Regions from separate parts of the Pseudoxanthomonas fibrivorans genome, predicted to be linked through region 1. Evidence: predicted binding sites of a transcription regulator. Region 1 holds the regulator's gene; each other region holds the start of a gene.
The links. The regulator FliA, encoded in region 1, starts transcription of late flagellar genes. The targets are predictions, from matches to a motif close to TAAAGTTTNNCNNNCNNNGGCCGATAA.

Region 1 (5,284 bases):
ACACCAGGTGCAGGCATTCCTCCGGACCCAGGCGCGCGGCGGCCTCCGGGTCCAGCAGGCCCTTTTCGCGGGCCTTGGCGCGCAACCGTTCCGGGTCGATGCCGGCGCCGTCGTCCTGCACCTCGATGCCGACGTAGTCGCCTTCCTGCTGCGCCGACAGGCGCAGGCGCCCGACCCGCGGCTTGCCCGCGGCCTCGCGCAGCACCGGCGACTCGACGCCATGGTCGATGCCGTTGCGGACCAGGTGCACCAGCGGATCGGCCAGGGCCTCGACCAGGTTGCGGTCCAGCTCGGTCTCGGCGCCGACCATTTCCAGCTCGACTTCCTTCTGCAGCGAGCGGGCGACGTCGCGGGCGACCTTGGGGAAGCGCGAGAACACCTTGCCCACCGGCTGCATGCGCGTGCGCATCACCGCCGACTGCAGGCGCGCGGTGGCCACGTCGAGGCTGCCGACGGCGCGGTCGAGCTCTTCGTCCTTGATGCGCGAGCGCAGGGTCTTGAGCCGGTTGCGCGCCAGCACCAGCTCGCCGATCAGGTTGACGATCGCGTCGAGCCGGCGCGTGTCCACGCGCACGGTCTGTTCGGCCTCGGCCGCCGCGGCCTTGGGCGGGGCGGCGGCAGGCCTGGGCGCGGCCGGCGGGGCCTGGGTGCGCGGAGGCGCAGGCGGTGCCGGCGGCGCCGCGACGGCCGAGGCGCCGGGCGCGGCGGCGCCGTGCAGCTGGTCGAGCAGGGCCTCGAATTCGTCGTCGTCGATCATGTCCGGCGCCGCTTTCGCCGGGGCCGGGGGAGCGGCCTGCACGGCGCCGGGCGCGGCGCCGCCATGCAGCTGGTCGAGCAGGGCCTCGAACTCGTCGTCGTCGATCATGCCGGGCGTGGCCGGCGCCGCCACCGGCGCCTTCGCGGCCGCGGCCGCGGCCGGCGCGGGTGCGGCGACCGTGTCCAGGCTGAACTGCGCGATCAGTTCGGCCGGTGCGTGGGCCGGTTCGCTGCCGCCGGCGACCGCGTCGAGCATCGACTGCAGCCAGTCCAGCGAACGCTGCGCGGCGTCGAAATGCTGCGCCTCGAGCGCGGCCTGGCCGGCACGCACGGTGCCGAGGGTTTCCTCGGCGGCGTGGCACAGCTCGACCATCGCGTGGATGCCGAGGAAGCCGGCGCCACCCTTGAGGGTATGGAAGCCGCGGAACACGGCATTGAGCTGGTCGCGGTCGTCCGGCGCATGTTCCAGCGCGACCAGCTGCTCGCCGAGGCGGTCCAGGATCTCCTGTGCCTCGATGATGAAATCCGCCGCGATCTCCGGCGTCACCCCGCTCATGCCACGACTCCCATGGTGTTACAGGCCCAGGTCCGCCAGCAGGGCGTCGGCGTCGTCCTGCGAGACCGCATGCCGGTCCAGGCCGCTGACCGCCGGCCCGGCCAGCGCGGGGCCGGCCGGCTCCTCGCGCGGCGGCAGCCCGAGCGCGGTGAAGCCTTCGTGGACCTTGCGCACGATGCCGGCGACGCGGCGGATGATCTGCCCGGTCAGGTCCTGGTAGCTCTGGGTCAGCCCGATCTCGGTGAGGTTCTGGCGCACGCGGTCCAGCACTTCGTCCTGGCGTGCCGACACGCCCTCGATGCGCACGTCCTCGAGCAGGTCGCGGCACTGGTCCGACAGGTCCAGGGTGCGGTGGGTGGCCTGCTCGGTCATCGCCACCACGTGGTCCAGGCGCGCGCAGGCGTCGTCCAGCTCGGCGGCCTGGCCGTCGTCGCCGGGCAGCCGCGGCAGTTCGCCCAGCGCCTGGCTCAGTTCGCGGGCCAGCCGCCCCAGGCCCTGCACCAGCGGGCGGGTGCGGGCCGAGGCGAGCGCGTCGATCACCGCGCGCATGGCGCTCTCGTCGCCGCGCTCGAGTGCGTCCAGGGCCTCGTGCAGGCGCTGGATCAGCGCGGTCCGCTCGGGCGACACGGCGGCATTGCAGGCCACGGCGCTCATGCGGTGGCCGCCAGGCGCTCGAAGATCTTGCCGAGCTTCTCTTCCAGGGTCTGCGCGGTGAACGGCTTGATGATGTAGCCGTTCACGCCGTTCTGCGCCGCCTCGATGATCTGCTCGCGCTTGGCCTCGGCGGTCACCATCAGCACCGGCAGGGTCTTGAGCTTCTCGTCGGCGCGGATCGCGCGCAGCAGGTCGATGCCGGTCATCCCGGGCATGTTCCAGTCGGTGACCACGAAGTCGAACGGGGCCGCGCGCAGCGCCGCCAGCGCGGTGTGGCCGTCGTCGGCCTCGGCGGTGTTGCTGTAGCCCAGGTCGTTGAGCAGGTTCTTGACGATGCGGCGCATCGTCGAGAAATCGTCAACGATCAGGATGCGCATGTTCTTGTTCACTACGTGCTCCGGTTCTGTGGCTCTGCGGTGGTGCGGGGTGGGGCGGCGGGTGCGCGGCCGGCTATTCGTCTTCCAGGCCGGCGTCGCGCGATTCGTACTGGGACAGGCGGCCGCGCAGGCGCAGCACGGCCTGGCCGTGGATCTGGCAGACCCGCGACTCGCTGACCCCGAGCACGGCGCCGATCTCCTTGAGGTTGAGCTCCTGCTCGTAGTACAGCGACAGCACCAGCTGCTCGCGCTCCGGCAGCAGGCCGATCGCGGCCGCCAGCTCGCGGCCGAAGTCGCTGCGTTCCAGGGTCTGCTGCGGGCTCATGCCGCCGCTGTGGATGGTCACTTCGCCGTGGTCCTCCACGTGCGAGTCCAGGCTCAGGACCTGGCCGCGCGAGGCGTCCTCGAGCAGGCGCATGTACTCCGGCAGCGGCATGTCCAGGTGCGCGGCCACCTCCTGAGGGGTGGCGGCGCGGCCGGTGGACTGCTCGACCTGGCGCATGGCGGAGGCGGCGTCGCGGGCGCGGCGGTGGACCGAGCGCGGCACCCAGTCGCCGCGGCGGATCTCGTCGATCATCGAACCGCGGATGCGGATCGAGGCGTAGGTCTCGAACGAGGCGCCCTGGTCGGGGTCGTAGCTGCGCGAGGCCTCGATCAGGCCGATCATGCCGGCCTGGATCAGGTCGTCGACCTCCACGCTCGCCGGCAGGCGCGCCGCCAGGTGGTGGGCGATGCGGCGCACCAGGTCGGCGTGGCGGGTGACGGCGTCGTCGGCGGCGCTGCGCTGGACGGCGCGGTATTCGGCCAAGGCGTTCATGCCACCGCTCCCTGCCGCGCACCCTGTGCGAGCATCCGGTCGACGAAGAATTCGATGTTGCCGCGCGGGGCGAGCGGCGCTTCCCAGCGCGCCGCGCGCCGCGCGATCTCGGCGATGGCGCGGGCCGAGGGACTGGCGGGGTAGGCGGTGGCGACGGCCTGCTGGCGCTGCACCGCCAGGCGCAGCCAGTCGCACTGCGGCACCGCGCCGAGGAAGTTGAGCGAGACGTCGCCGAGGAAGCGCTCGCACACGCGCGAGAGCTTCTCGTACAGGCCGCGGCCTTCGGCCGGGCTGCGCACCATGTTCGCCACCACCTGGACCCGGTCCACGCCGCGCTCGCGCGACAGGACCTTGATCAGGGCGTAGGCGTCGGTGATCGAGGCCGGTTCGTCGCAGACCACCACCACCGCGTCCTGCGCGGCCTGGCAGAAGGTCAGCACGCTGTCGGTGATGCCGGCGGCGGTGTCGACGATGAGGATGTCCAGGTCGCGCTGCAGGTCGTTGAACACGTTGACCAGGCCCACGTGCTGGGCCGGCTGCAGCTCGGCCATGTGCCGGCGGCCGGAGGCGGCGGGCACCACCAGCATGCCGTTGGGCCCTTCGAGGATGACCTCGTCCAGTTCGCAGCGGCCGGAGACCAGGTCGGCCAGGGTGTGCTGCGGGGACAGGCCCAGCAGCACGTCGACGTTGGCCAGGCCCAGGTCGGCGTCCAGCAGCAGGGTGCGCTTGCCCAGGCCCGCCAGCGAGGCGGCCAGGTTCACCGACAGGTTGGTCTTGCCCACGCCGCCCTTGCCGCCGGTCACGGCGATGCTGCGCACGGCGCGGCCCGGCGTGGCGGTGTTCGGGTTGGCGGGGGCGGGGTTCAAGGCGGCGTGCTCACGCGACGGCATGGTCGTGCTCCGGGATGTTCGGCTTATCGGCCGCGCGCCGCAGATCTTCAAGGCGGAGGACCAGGCTGGCGGCATTGGCGCGGTGGAGGTCGTCGGGGACCCGCTGGCCATCGGTCACCCAGGTCAGCGGCAGCTGGTGGTCGACCACCACCGACAGGGCGCTGCCCAGGCGGCCGGTCTCGTCCAGCTTGGTCAGGACCACGCCCTGCGGGCGGGCGGCGCCGAAGCGGCGCACGACCTCGTCCAGGTCGGCGTAGTGCGAGTTGGCCGGCAGCACCAGCAGGGTCCGCACCTCGCGGGCGGCGCGCAGCCAGTTGAGCTGGTTGGCCAGGGCGCGGTCGCGCTGGCCCAGGCCGGCGGTGTCCACCAGCACCAGCTTGTAGTCCTGCAGGCGCTGCAGCAGCTGGATCAGCGCGGCGTCGCTGTCGGCCTCGTGCACGGCCACGCCCAGCTGGCGGCCGTAGCTGTGCAGCTGTTCGCGGCCGCCGATGCGGGCGGTGTCGGTGGTGACCAGGGCCACGTTGCGCGCGCCGTGTTCGGCGGCGTAGCGGGCGGCGAGCTTGGCGATCGTGGTGGTCTTGCCGGCGCCGGTCGGCCCGACCAGGGCGATCACGCCGCCCTGCTCGAGCGGGTCGACCGGGCACACCGGCAGCCGCCGCGAGACCAGGCCCAGCATCAGGCCGCGGCCGCGGTGGGCGGGGGTGTCGGCGGGCAGTTCCAGCACGGTATCGCGGGTGATGCCGGCGTCGAAGCCGTAGTCCTCCATCAGCTCCATCGCCTGCAGCCGCACCGGCGAGCCGCGCAGGCGCTCGTCGGTCAGGCGGTGCATCTCGCGCTCGATCATCTGCCGCATCTGCGCCAGCTCCTCGCGCATGGCCAGCAGCTGCTCGTCGTTGGCGGGGGTGGCGGGTACCGGCACGGCGGCCAGCGGCGACGGCGCGGGCGCGGCGGCGGGTGCCGGCTCGGCGGGCGCGGGCGCGACCATGGCCGGGGCGTCGGCGATCGGCGCGGGCGCTTCCGGGATGGCGGCGCGTTCGGCCGGCGGCGCGGAGACCGCCAGCGCGGTCGGGGTCGTCAGGGCGGCGGCCATCGCCGCGGCGAAATCCGGTGCCGGGCGGGCCGGTGCCTGCACCTGTACCGGCGGGGCCGGCGGCAGGGCGTCGAGGAACGGATTCGGCCGCGCCGCGATCCGGGCCTCGGCCTGCGCCGCCGCCCGTGCGGCCGCGGCGGTGGC
Region 2 (5,284 bases), 140 kb from region 1:
ACGCCGGCACCTCGCCGACGACTCCGCCCACGACATCGACAGCGCCCGCCTGCACGTGGCCGCCGGCCACGTCCCGCTCGGCGTGGCCTATCCGGACTGAGTACCGCGTCCGCCGCCGGCACCTCGCCGACGACTCCGCCCACGACATCGACAGCGCCCGCCTGCACGGGGCCGCCGGCCACGTCCCGCACGGCGTGGCCAAGCCGGATTGGGCACCGCGTCCGGCGCCGGCACCTCGCCGACGACTCCGCCCACGACATCGACAGCGCCCGCCTGCACGTGGCCGCCGGCCACGTCCCGCACGGCGTGGCCAATCCGGATTGGGCACCGCGTCCGGCGCCGGCACCTCGCCGACGACTCCGCCCACGACATCGACAGCGCCCGCCTGCACGTGGCCGCCGGCCACGTCCCGCACGGCGTGGCCAGCCCGGACCGCGCGGGTCGCCTAGCCCGTGGCCGCGAGTGGGCGCGCGCCGGCCAGTTCCAGCAGCCGGGGTGCGATGCGGTCCAGCGGCAGGACCTCCTGCGCGGCGCCCAGCTTGAACGCGGCGCCGGGCATGCCCCACACCACGCTGGTGGCCTCGTCCTGGACCAGGGTCGAGGCGCCGGCCTGGCGCAGCTCGAGCAGGCCACGGGCGCCGTCGTCGCCCATTCCGGTCAGGATCGCGGCCACCGCGTTGGCGCCGGCGTTCTGCGCAACCGAGCGGAACAGCACGTCCACCGCCGGCCGGTGCCGGTTGACCGGCGGCCCGTCGTCGATCCGGCAGCGCCAGCGGGCGCCGTCGCGGATCACCCGCAGGTGGCGGTCGCCGGGCGGCAGGTAGGCGTGCCCGGGCAGGATCGCCTCGCCGTCGCCGGCTTCGCGCACCAGCATCTGCGAATGCCGGTCCAGGCGTTCGACGAAGGCGCGGCTGAAGCCGCCGGGGATGTGCTGGGTCAGGACGATCGCCGGGGCATCCGGCGGCATCTGTTCCAGGACCACGCGGATCGCCTCGGTGCCGCCCGCCGACGCGCCGATCGCGATCAGCCGGTCGGTGGTGCGGAAGCGCGCGGCGGTGGCCACGGGGGCCCGCGCCGGCAACGCCTCGAGCTTCTGCGCCGGCCTGGCCAGCGGCTGCACCCGCGCACGCGCGGCCGCCTTGACCTTGGCGACGATCTCGGCGCCGTACTCGCCCAGGCCGCGGGCCACGTCGAGCTTGGGCTTGGTGACGAAGTCCACCGCGCCCAGGGCCAGCGCCTGCAGGGTGATCTCGGCGCCGCGCTCGGTCAGCGAGGACACCATCAGGACCGGCATCGGCCGCAGGCGCATGATGTTCTCGAGGAACGCCAGGCCGTCCATGCGCGGCATCTCGACGTCCAGGGTCAGCACGTCCGGATTGAGCCGCTTGATCTTCTCGCGCGCCAGCAGCGGATCGGCGGCGGAGCCCACCACCTCGATCTCCGGGTCGCCGGACAGCAGTTCGGTGAGGATCTGCCGCACCACCGCCGAATCGTCGACCACCAGTACCTTGATCCTCGCCATCAGAACAGCTCCACGCCGCCGCTGACCGGCGTGCGCGACAGGCGCTGCCGGACCGCCGATTCGGCGGCCACGACCTCGGCGTCATGCGCATGCGGCAGGCGGTTGACCATCACCTTGCCGGTCTGCGGAAAGAAGAACACCTTGCGCGGGTGGATCCCGCGCAGGTCCTCGGCCACCACCTGGATGCGCTCGGCGGCCAGGTAGGCCATCACGAACTCCGCGTTGCGGGTGCCGACCGGATTGCTGGTGAAGCCCTTGAGCACGTTGGCGCCGCCGAACACCTTGGCCTCCAGGCGCTTGCGGCTGGCGCCGCGCTTGAGCAGCTCGTTGATCAGCACTTCCATCGCGTAGCTGCCGTAGCGCGCCGGGGCGCCGTCGCCGGTGTTGCCGTCCGGCAGCAGGAAGTGGTTCATGCCACCCAGCTGCAGCATCGGGTCGCGGATGCAGGCGGCCACGCACGAGCCGAGCACGGTCACCAGCGCGGTGCCGTCGTCGACCACCAGGTACTGGGTCGGCAGCAGCTTGGCCGCGGGCACCTTGAACTGCGGGTCGCGATAGCGCATCACGTCGTCCGCGTGCAGCGCAGCTCCGCTCATGCGCGCACCGCCGGGTTGCGCCGGTACAGGGTGCGGCCGCACGGCTGGATCAGGTCCGCCGCATGCAGGTAGTTCTCCGAGTGGCCCGTGTAGAGCAGGCTGCCGCCATCCATCTGCGTGACCAGCCGCGACAGGATCCCGCGCTGGGTCGGCTTGTCGAAGTAGATCATCACGTTGCGGCAGAAGATCGCCGAGAACGGGCCGCCGACGTCGTAGCGTGGCGCGAGCAGGTTCAGCGGCCGGAACTCGATCAGCGCCTGCAGGGCCGGGTTGACCCGGCAGCGGCCCTCGTTCGGGCCGGTGCCGCGCTGGAAGTAGCGCCGGCGCGTGTCTTCGTCCAGCCCGGAGATGCGGTCCACGCCGTAGACGCCGCGCTGCGCGGTCGCCAGCACCTGGGTGTCGATGTCGGTGGCGAGGATGCGCACCGGCGGGGTGAGCGTGCCGAACGCCTCGCAGGCGGTGATCGCCATCGAGTACGGCTCCTCGCCGGTGGAGGCCGCGCAGGACCACAGGCGCAGCAGGCCGGCGCCGGACAGGTCGCGCAGCTGCGCATGCAGGCGCTCGAAGTGGTGCGGTTCGCGGAAGAACGCGGTGAGGTTGGTGGTCAGCGCGTTGGTGAACGCCTGCCACTCCGGGTGGTCGGGGCTGGCCTCGAGCTGGTCGAGGTAGGCGGCGAAGTCGTTCATGCCCAGCGCCCGCAGGCGCCGCGAGAGGCGACCGTAGACCATGTCGCGCTTGCCCGGCGCCAGCGCGATCCCGGCACTGGCGTGGATCATCTGGCAGACCCGGCGGAAATCGCGGTCGGAGAACGGGAACTCGCGGTGGTCCGTGGGCGGATGCGGGAGGTGGGTGGCGCTCATCTCGGGTCCGGGTGGAAGGGCGGCGCGGCCGTGCGGGAGCATCCCGCTGCTGGAAATATCGGCGCGCGGCGGCGGAAGTTGATGCCGTGCACGCGGGCGCCGGCACGGGGCACGGCGTAAAAAAAAGCCCCGGCGACATGCCGGGGCTCGAATTGCCGCAACTGGAACAGGATCAGAACTCGGCCCAGTCGGCCTCGTTCAGGATGGTGGCGGTGTTGCCGGCCGGACGCGGCGCGGCCGGCCGGCTGGCGGCCTTGCGCGCCGGGAACGCGACCGTGGTGGCCTGCGCGGGGGCCGGCGGCGCCGCGGCCGCGACGCTGCCTTCCTCGATCCGGAACACGGCGATGGCCTGGGCCAGGCCGGCGGACTGTTCCTCCATGGCTCGCGCGGCAGCGGTGGCTTCCTCCACCAGCGCCGCGTTCTGCTGGGTCGTCTCGTCCATCTGCACGATGGTCTGGTTGACCTGCTCGATGCCCGCGGCCTGCTCCTGCGAGGCAGCCGAGATCTCGGCCATGATGTCGGTCACCCGCTGCACCGAGGCCACGATCTCGCCCATGGTCTTGCCGGCCTGGTCGGCCAGCGCGGCGCCATTGGCGACCTTGCCGGTGGAGTCCTCGATCAGGCTCTTGATCTCCTTGGCGGCCGTCGCCGAGCGCTGGGCCAGGGAGCGCACCTCGGTGGCGACCACCGCGAAACCGCGGCCCTGTTCGCCGGCCCGGGCCGCTTCCACGGCCGCGTTCAGGGCCAGGATGTTGGTCTGGAAGGCGATGCCGTCGATCACCGAGATGATGTCGGCGATCTTGCGCGAGGAGGCCTGGATGTCGGCCATGGTGGTGACGACCTGGCCGACGACCTGGCCGCCCTGGGAGGCGACGGAGGCCGCGCCGACCGCCAGCTGGTTGGCCTGGCGGGCGTGGTCGGCGTTCTGCTTGACGGTGGAGGTCAGCTCCTCCATCGAGGCGGCGGTCTCCTCCAGGTTGGCGGCCTGCTGCTCGGTGCGGCGGGACAGGTCGTTGTTGCCCGACGCGATCTCGGTGGAGGCGGTGGAGATGGCCGCCGAGGCGCCCTGGATGCGGCCGACGATGGAGGTCAGCTGCGCGGCGGTGGCATTGGCGTCGTCGCGCATGCGGGCGAACACGCCGTGGAAGTCGCCTTCCATCCGCGCGGTCAGGTCGCCCTGCGACAGCGAGGTCAGCAGGCGCGAGACCTCCGACAGGCTGACGGAATTGGCCTCGAGCAGCGTGTTCAGCTGCTGGGCCAGCTGCAGCAGGAATCCTTCCTTGCCCTCGGTGTCGATCCGGCCGGACAGGTCGCCCGCCGCGGCGGCCTGCACGATCCGCGCCACTTCCTGCTCGGTGTGCACTTCGTTGGTGCGGTCGCGCCATTCGCAGACGGTGCCCACGCTTTCACCGTTGGCATCGCGGATGACCGAGATGTTCTGGGCGAAGCAGGCGGTGCCGTACTGCATCTCGCGCTGGCCGCGGCCATCCCGCTCCAGGCGCGCCAGGAACTCGGCCGGGACCTTGCCGCCGTGCTCGAGGACGGTGACGGGCTGGCCCACCAGTGGACGCTGCGGATCGATCTCCGGCAGCGCGGTGACGATCTGCTCCGCGTACCCGTCGAGCATGTCGCGCAGCGCGGGGTTGGTGTAGACCACGTCCAGGTCGCGGTCGGTGATGATCAGGCCGATCGAGGAGCTGTCCAGCGCGGTGCGCACGCGCAGGTTCTCGCTGGCGACCTTCTGGTCGCGCTCGGTCCGCTCGCGCAGGTCGTGCTGCATGCGCTGCATCGCCTTGAGCAGGTCGCCGATCTCGTCCTCCCGGGAGGTGTCGATCCGGCTGTCGAGCTTGCCGCCGGCGACGTCGTGCGCCACGCCGACCGCCTCGCGCATGGCCTGGGTCAGGCCGCGGGCCAGCAGCCATGCGATGGCCAGGCCGCCGCCGATGCCGGCGAGCAGCATGATCACGATCAGCGACGCCGATGCGGCATAGGCCGAGCTGGCTTCCTCGCCGGCCGTGGTCGCCTGGCGGTCGGCCTCCGCGATCAGGTCGCCGACCACCCCCGTGGTCGCGCTGTGCAGCTGGAAGGTCTCGCCGAGGAAGGTGTCGATGGCGTCGTCCGGAAGCTCCAGGTCGACCATCTCGTTGACCGAATCGTAGGACCCCTTGGCCGCGGCCCAGGCGGCGACGAACTTCTCGTGGAGCTTGCGCTCCTCCGCGGTGGTGATGAGCTTCTTGTACTCGGCCGAGGTGGCCTCGATCCTCGCCGCGATCTCGCCCGATTCCTTGCGCGCGTCCTGCTTGACC
Region 3 (5,284 bases), 130 kb from region 1:
GCGCACCGGAAAAGCTGCCGTGTTCGACTTCCTGCGCATTGCGGGTATCGAGCAGGACCACCGGCCTGCCCTCGTCGTCGCGCGCGCCCTGCGCCAGCCAGCGCGCCAGGGTCGGCGGATCGACCGCCGGGGCGCGTTCGCCGCTGGCCAGCGGGGTGGCCGCCGGATGGCGGAAGCTGATGATCTCCGGCTTGACCTTGACCTTCAGCTGGGCGAACGGGACCGCCGCACTGTGGCTGTACCTGGCCTGCATCCCGGCAAAGCGCGGGTCCACGCGCAGCCCGTCGACGAACCCGCGCACGGCGTCGTCCGCGCCGGCCAGGAACAGGTTGATGCCTTCGGCCGCCAGCAGGATCGTGCCCTTGAGGTCGGCTTCGGCGGCGGCCTGCCGCAGGCGGTCGGCCAGCCCTCCGGGGTCGTCGAGGGCGGTGAAGTGGTAGGCGGCGACATTGAGCATGCCGCCATTGTACGGGGCGCCCGCCGCCGGCCCGGTCAGCGCAACAGCAGCCAGGGCAGCGCCAGCACCAGCGCAACGATCGCCACGATCGCCAGCAGCCGCGGCAGCACGTACCCGGGGCGCCGCGCCAGCAGTTCGAGGAAGCTTTCGCGCCCATGCAGGCGCGCATCGTCCCGCGCCCGCTCGCGGCGCGTGTCCTGGTAGGCGTCGAGCAGGCGTCGCGCCTCCGGATAGGCCGACGCATCCTCCAGCCACAGCGCGCCGGTGGATATTCCCCACGGTCCCGGCCGGGTCTCGTACCAGTCCACGCCGTGCGCGGTCAGCAGCTGGCGCACCTCGTCGGCTTCGTCGTCCGGCACGTTGCGCAGGTTGAACAGCAATTTGGCCATGCCCGCGATCATAAACGCCGTGCCGGAACGGGGCGACGCATCGGTTACCCTTGCCGCCCGCGCGAACCCCGGATCATCCATGTCCCGCCTGCCCGCCCTGCTCTGCCTGTCCGTCGCCCTCCTGCTGTCCGCCTGTGGTCCGGGCAGCGATGCGATCCCGCCTGGCGGCAGCGTGGCCGAACTGCAGCGGATCGACGATGCGGTCGGCACCGGCGCGCTCGCCTCGCCGGGCAGCGATGTCACCGTGCACTACACCGGCTGGCTCTACGACCAGCACGCGCCCGACCGGCGCGGCGAGAAGTTCGACAGCTCGCGCGACCGCGGCGAGCCGTTCACCTTCCTGCTCGGCGCCGGCCAGGTCATCCGCGGCTGGGACGACGGCGTGGCGGGGATGCACGTGGGCGGCCGGCGCACGCTGCTGATCCCGTCGGCCCTGGCCTATGGACGCAAGGGCGCGGGCGGCGTGATCCCGCCGAACGCCTCGCTGGTGTTCGAGGTCGAACTGCTCGACGTCACGCCCCGCTGAACGCCATGCCCCCGGTCCCGCACGCTCCAGCCGTGGCCGCCCGCCTGCCTGGCGTGGCCATCGTCGGCGGCGGCCCGGCCGGCCTGATGGCCGCCGAAGCGGCCCGCGCCACCGGCGTGGACGTGGACCTGTTCGAGGGCAAGGGCTCGGTCGGGCGCAAGTTCCTGATTGCCGGCAAGGGCGGACTGAACCTGACCCACGCCGAGCCGATGCCGGGCTTCGCACGCCGCTTCGGGCCGCGCGAGGGCGACGTGGCCGGGTGGCTGCGGGACTTCGCGCCCGACGACCTGCGCGCCTGGGCCCGCGGCCTGGGGGTGGACACCTACGTCGGCAGCTCCGACCGCGTGTTCCCGCTGGACCGCAAGGCCGCGCCACTGCTGCGCGGCTGGGTGCGCCGGCTCAGGGACCAGGGCGTGCGCTTCCACGTCCAGCATCGCTGGCGCGGCTGGGACGATGCGGGTGCGCTGCTGTTCGACACCCCCGAGGGCGGGCGCGTGGTGCATGCCGCGGCCACGGTGCTCGCCCTGGGTGGTGCGAGCTGGCCGCAGCTGGGGTCCGATGGCGGCTGGGTCGGCCTGCTGCGGGAGCGCGGCGTCGACGTCGCGCCGCTGGTGCCGAGCAACTGCGGGTTCGACGTCGGCTGGAGTCCCCACTTCGCCGGGCGCCACGCCGGCGCCCCGGTCCGGCCGGTGGTCGCCCACTGGCGCGACGCCGGCGGCACGGAGCATGCGCTGCAGGGCGAATGCGTGGCTACCGCCGGCGGCATCGAGGGCAGCCTGGTTTACGCCCTGTCGGTGCCGCTGCGCGATGCCATCGCCCGCGACGGCGCCACCACCCTGTGGCTGGACCTGGTCCCCGGCCGCGATGCGCAGCGCCTGCGTCGCGACCTGGCCAAGCCCCGCGACGGTCGCAGCCTCAGCGAGCACCTGCGCCGGCAGGCGGCGGTGGACGGGGTCAAGGCGGCGCTGCTGAGGGAAGTCCTGCCCGCGGACGCGCTGGCCGACATGGACCGGGTCGCGGATGCGCTGAAGCGATTGCCGCTGGTGCTGCGCGCGCCGCGCCCGGTGGACGAGGCGATCAGCAGCGGCGGCGGCGTGCGCCTGGAAGCGCTGGACCATGCCCTGATGGCGACCGCCCTGCCCGGCGTGTTCTGCGCCGGAGAAATGCTGGACTGGGAAGCACCGACCGGCGGCTACCTGCTCACCGCCTGCTTCGCCAGCGGCCTGCGCGCGGGGCGCGCGGCCGCCGCCTGGATCCGGGACAGCGGACGCTAGGCGCCCGCCGGCCCGCCACGCTGCAGGGCCTGGCGCCGCTCGCGGCTGACGACCTCCGGCTCGCGCAGCGGCCGGCCCTGCGCATCGAAGAACGGTGCCCCGGCGCGCCGGCCCCGCAGCCTCGCGCCGATGACCGGGCCGAAGATGCGCACGCCGCCGGCCAGGAAGCGCAGCATCGACGACTCGACCGGCGCGGTGGCCGAGCCCGCATTGGCCACGATCCGGTCGCGCGGGCCCAGCGCCTCGTCGACGGCCGCGGGGGCCGCATCCAGGCACGCGGCCACCAGGCCGGTGTAGTACAGCTTCGCATCGCGCGAGGTGTTGGCCAGGGGCGTGCGGCAGCAGGCGGCATACCAGCGCAGCAGCCCCCTGGGGCTCATCGACATGCAGGCCACCTGCTCGATGCCGGCGGTGATCCGGACCGCGTCGGGGGCGGAGGCCACCACGTCGGTCCCGCCGCGCGCATCGAGCAGCCCGTCGCCGCCGAGGAAACGCGCGAACGCCTGGCAGTCACGGCAGTAGCAGGTCGCCCGCGCATGGGCGCCGGCGAGGTCGAGCTCGCCCCGGACCTGGCCGCACCGGCATCGCAACGGCATCAACATGGCGGATTCCTTCCTGTCCTTCGCCCGCGGGGCGCTGGCGGCAAGGGTACCGCGAAGCGCGCCGTGGCCGGGGGATTCAAGTCCGTTCACATCGGGCCGATACGGAGGTCCATGGACATCCTCAGCCTCGTCGGTCTGCTGCTGGCACTGGTCGCGCTGGTCGGCGGAAGCATCCTCAAGGGCGCCGGCCTCGGCTCCCTGTGGTCGTCTGCCGCGTTCGTGATCGTGATCCTGGGCACGATCGCGGCAATCTTCGTCCACACCCCGCCCGCCGTGTTCAAGCGCGCCCTGCGCATCGCCGGCTGGGTGATGAAGCCGCCGGCCGCCGACCGCGAGGCGCTGATGGCGCAGATCCTGGAATGGAGCAACATCGCCCGTCGCCAGGGCCTGCTCGGGCTGGAGCAGCAGGTGGCCGAACAGGGCGACCCGTTCCTGAAGAAGGGCCTGCAGATGCTGGTGGACGGCGTCGAGCCCGAACAGATCCGGCACATGCTGGAAATCGACCTGGATGGCCAGGAACACCAGGACCTGGCCGCGGCCAAGGTGTTCGAGGGCATGGGCATCTACGCCCCGACCCTGGGCATCATCGGCGCGGTGTTCGGCCTGATCGCGGTGATGAAGAACCTCGCCGACCCGAGCAAGCTCGGCCACGGCATCGCCGCCGCGTTCACCGCGACCATCTACGGCATCGCCTCGGCCAACCTGTTCTTCCTGCCGGTGGCGTCCAAGCTCAAGAGCGTCATCGCCCGCCGCACCGGCGAGCGCGAGATGATCATCGAGGGCCTGATCGCGATCGCCCAGGGCGAGAACCCGCGCAACATCGAGTCCAAGCTCGCCGGCTTCCTGCACTGAGGCCCGCAGGCGATGGCGCGCAAGAAGAAGCACGAGGAACACGGCAACCACGAGGCGTGGGCGATCCCCTACGCCGACCTGATGACGCTGCTGCTGGCCTTCTTCGTGGTCATGTACGCGATCTCCTCGGTCAACGAAGGCAAGTACCGGGTCATGGCCGACGCGCTCACCGCGGCCTTCGGCGGCGCGCCGCGCACGATCAACCCGGTGCAGGTCGGCAACCACCAGCTGCAGGGCGCCGATTTCGACCGCCCCTCGCCGATCAAGTCCGGCGCCAAGCAGGGCCCGTCGGCGCCCTCGCCCGCCCCCAACCCCACCCTGTTGCCGGCGCTGGCCTCGCACATGCGCACCGGCCAGCCGATGGACGTCACCAGCACCGAGGCCGTGCGCCGCGCCCGCCGCCAGCTCGGCGAGATCGCCACCCAGATGGAAGGCGCGCTGGCTTCGCTGGTCGAAGCCAGGCTGATCACGATCAAGCGCTCGGACCTGTGGCTGGAAGTGGAGATCAACAGCGACATCCTGTTCGACACCGGCTCGGCCACGCTGGACCTCTCCGCCCGCGGCGTGCTGTCCAAGCTCGCCGCGGTGCTGCACGACACCCCGAACCCGGTCCGGGTCGAGGGCTACACCGACAACCAGCCGATCAACACGGTGGTGTTCCCGTCCAACTGGGAGCTGTCGGCCGCGCGCGCGGCCAGCGTGGTGCACCTGTTCGCCAGCCAGGGCGTGGCCCAGGAACGCCTGGCCATGGTCGGCTACGGCGAGTTCCGCCCGCGCGCGGACAACGCCACCCAGGAAGGCCGCAACCGCAACCGGCGCGTGGTCCTGATCGTGCTGGCCAACCCGGACGACGACGCCCCGGCCCAGGACGCGGTCAAGACCGTGGCGGGGGCGCCGATATCGGCTATGGACGCACCGCCCGCTGCCGGCGCCGGCACGGTCGCGGTCGGCGCAAACCCCTAGGAAAGGACCGAACCATGCGCGTGTGGGCGATCGCCAACCAGAAAGGCGGCGTGGGCAAGACCACCACCACCCTGGCCCTGGGCCGCGGACTGGCCCTGCGCGGCCAGCGCGTGCTGCTGGTCGACCTCGACCCGCATTCCTCCCTCACCCGCGCGTTCGGCGTGCCCGCCGAGCCGGCGCCCGAAGGCGTGCTGGAGCTGTTCGCCACGCCGCCGCAGCCG

Region 2: the regulator FliA is predicted to act here: its motif matches at 3,034-3,060, upstream of ACA089_RS03815 (CheR family methyltransferase).
Region 3: the regulator FliA is predicted to act here: its motif matches at 3,325-3,351, upstream of ACA089_RS03875 (flagellar motor protein).

Annotation. Positions count from the first base shown of each region.
Region 1 covers NZ_JBGNUG010000001.1:957,430-962,713, reverse strand. The annotation lists gene ACA089_RS04560 (chemotaxis protein CheA) at 1-1,312, opposite strand, end outside; gene ACA089_RS04555 (protein phosphatase CheZ) at 1,331-1,966, opposite strand; gene cheY (chemotaxis response regulator CheY) at 1,963-2,355, opposite strand; gene ACA089_RS04545 (RNA polymerase sigma factor FliA) at 2,417-3,160, opposite strand; gene ACA089_RS04540 (P-loop NTPase) at 3,157-4,050, opposite strand; gene flhF (flagellar biosynthesis protein FlhF) at 4,037-5,284, opposite strand, start outside.
Region 2 covers NZ_JBGNUG010000001.1:815,610-820,893, forward strand. The annotation lists gene ACA089_RS03805 (protein-glutamate methylesterase/protein-glutamine glutaminase) at 446-1,522, opposite strand; gene cheD (chemoreceptor glutamine deamidase CheD) at 1,522-2,118, opposite strand; gene ACA089_RS03815 (CheR family methyltransferase) at 2,115-2,978, opposite strand; gene ACA089_RS03820 (methyl-accepting chemotaxis protein) at 3,151-5,284, opposite strand, start outside.
Region 3 covers NZ_JBGNUG010000001.1:829,483-834,766, reverse strand. The annotation lists gene ACA089_RS03900 (sulfurtransferase) at 1-457, opposite strand, end outside; gene ACA089_RS03895 (DUF6164 family protein) at 493-846, opposite strand; gene ACA089_RS03890 (FKBP-type peptidyl-prolyl cis-trans isomerase) at 935-1,372, shown strand; gene ACA089_RS03885 (TIGR03862 family flavoprotein) at 1,378-2,646, shown strand; gene ACA089_RS03880 (DUF6151 family protein) at 2,643-3,248, opposite strand; gene ACA089_RS03875 (flagellar motor protein) at 3,360-4,100, shown strand; gene motD (flagellar motor protein MotD) at 4,113-5,063, shown strand; gene ACA089_RS03865 (ParA family protein) at 5,078-5,284, shown strand, end outside.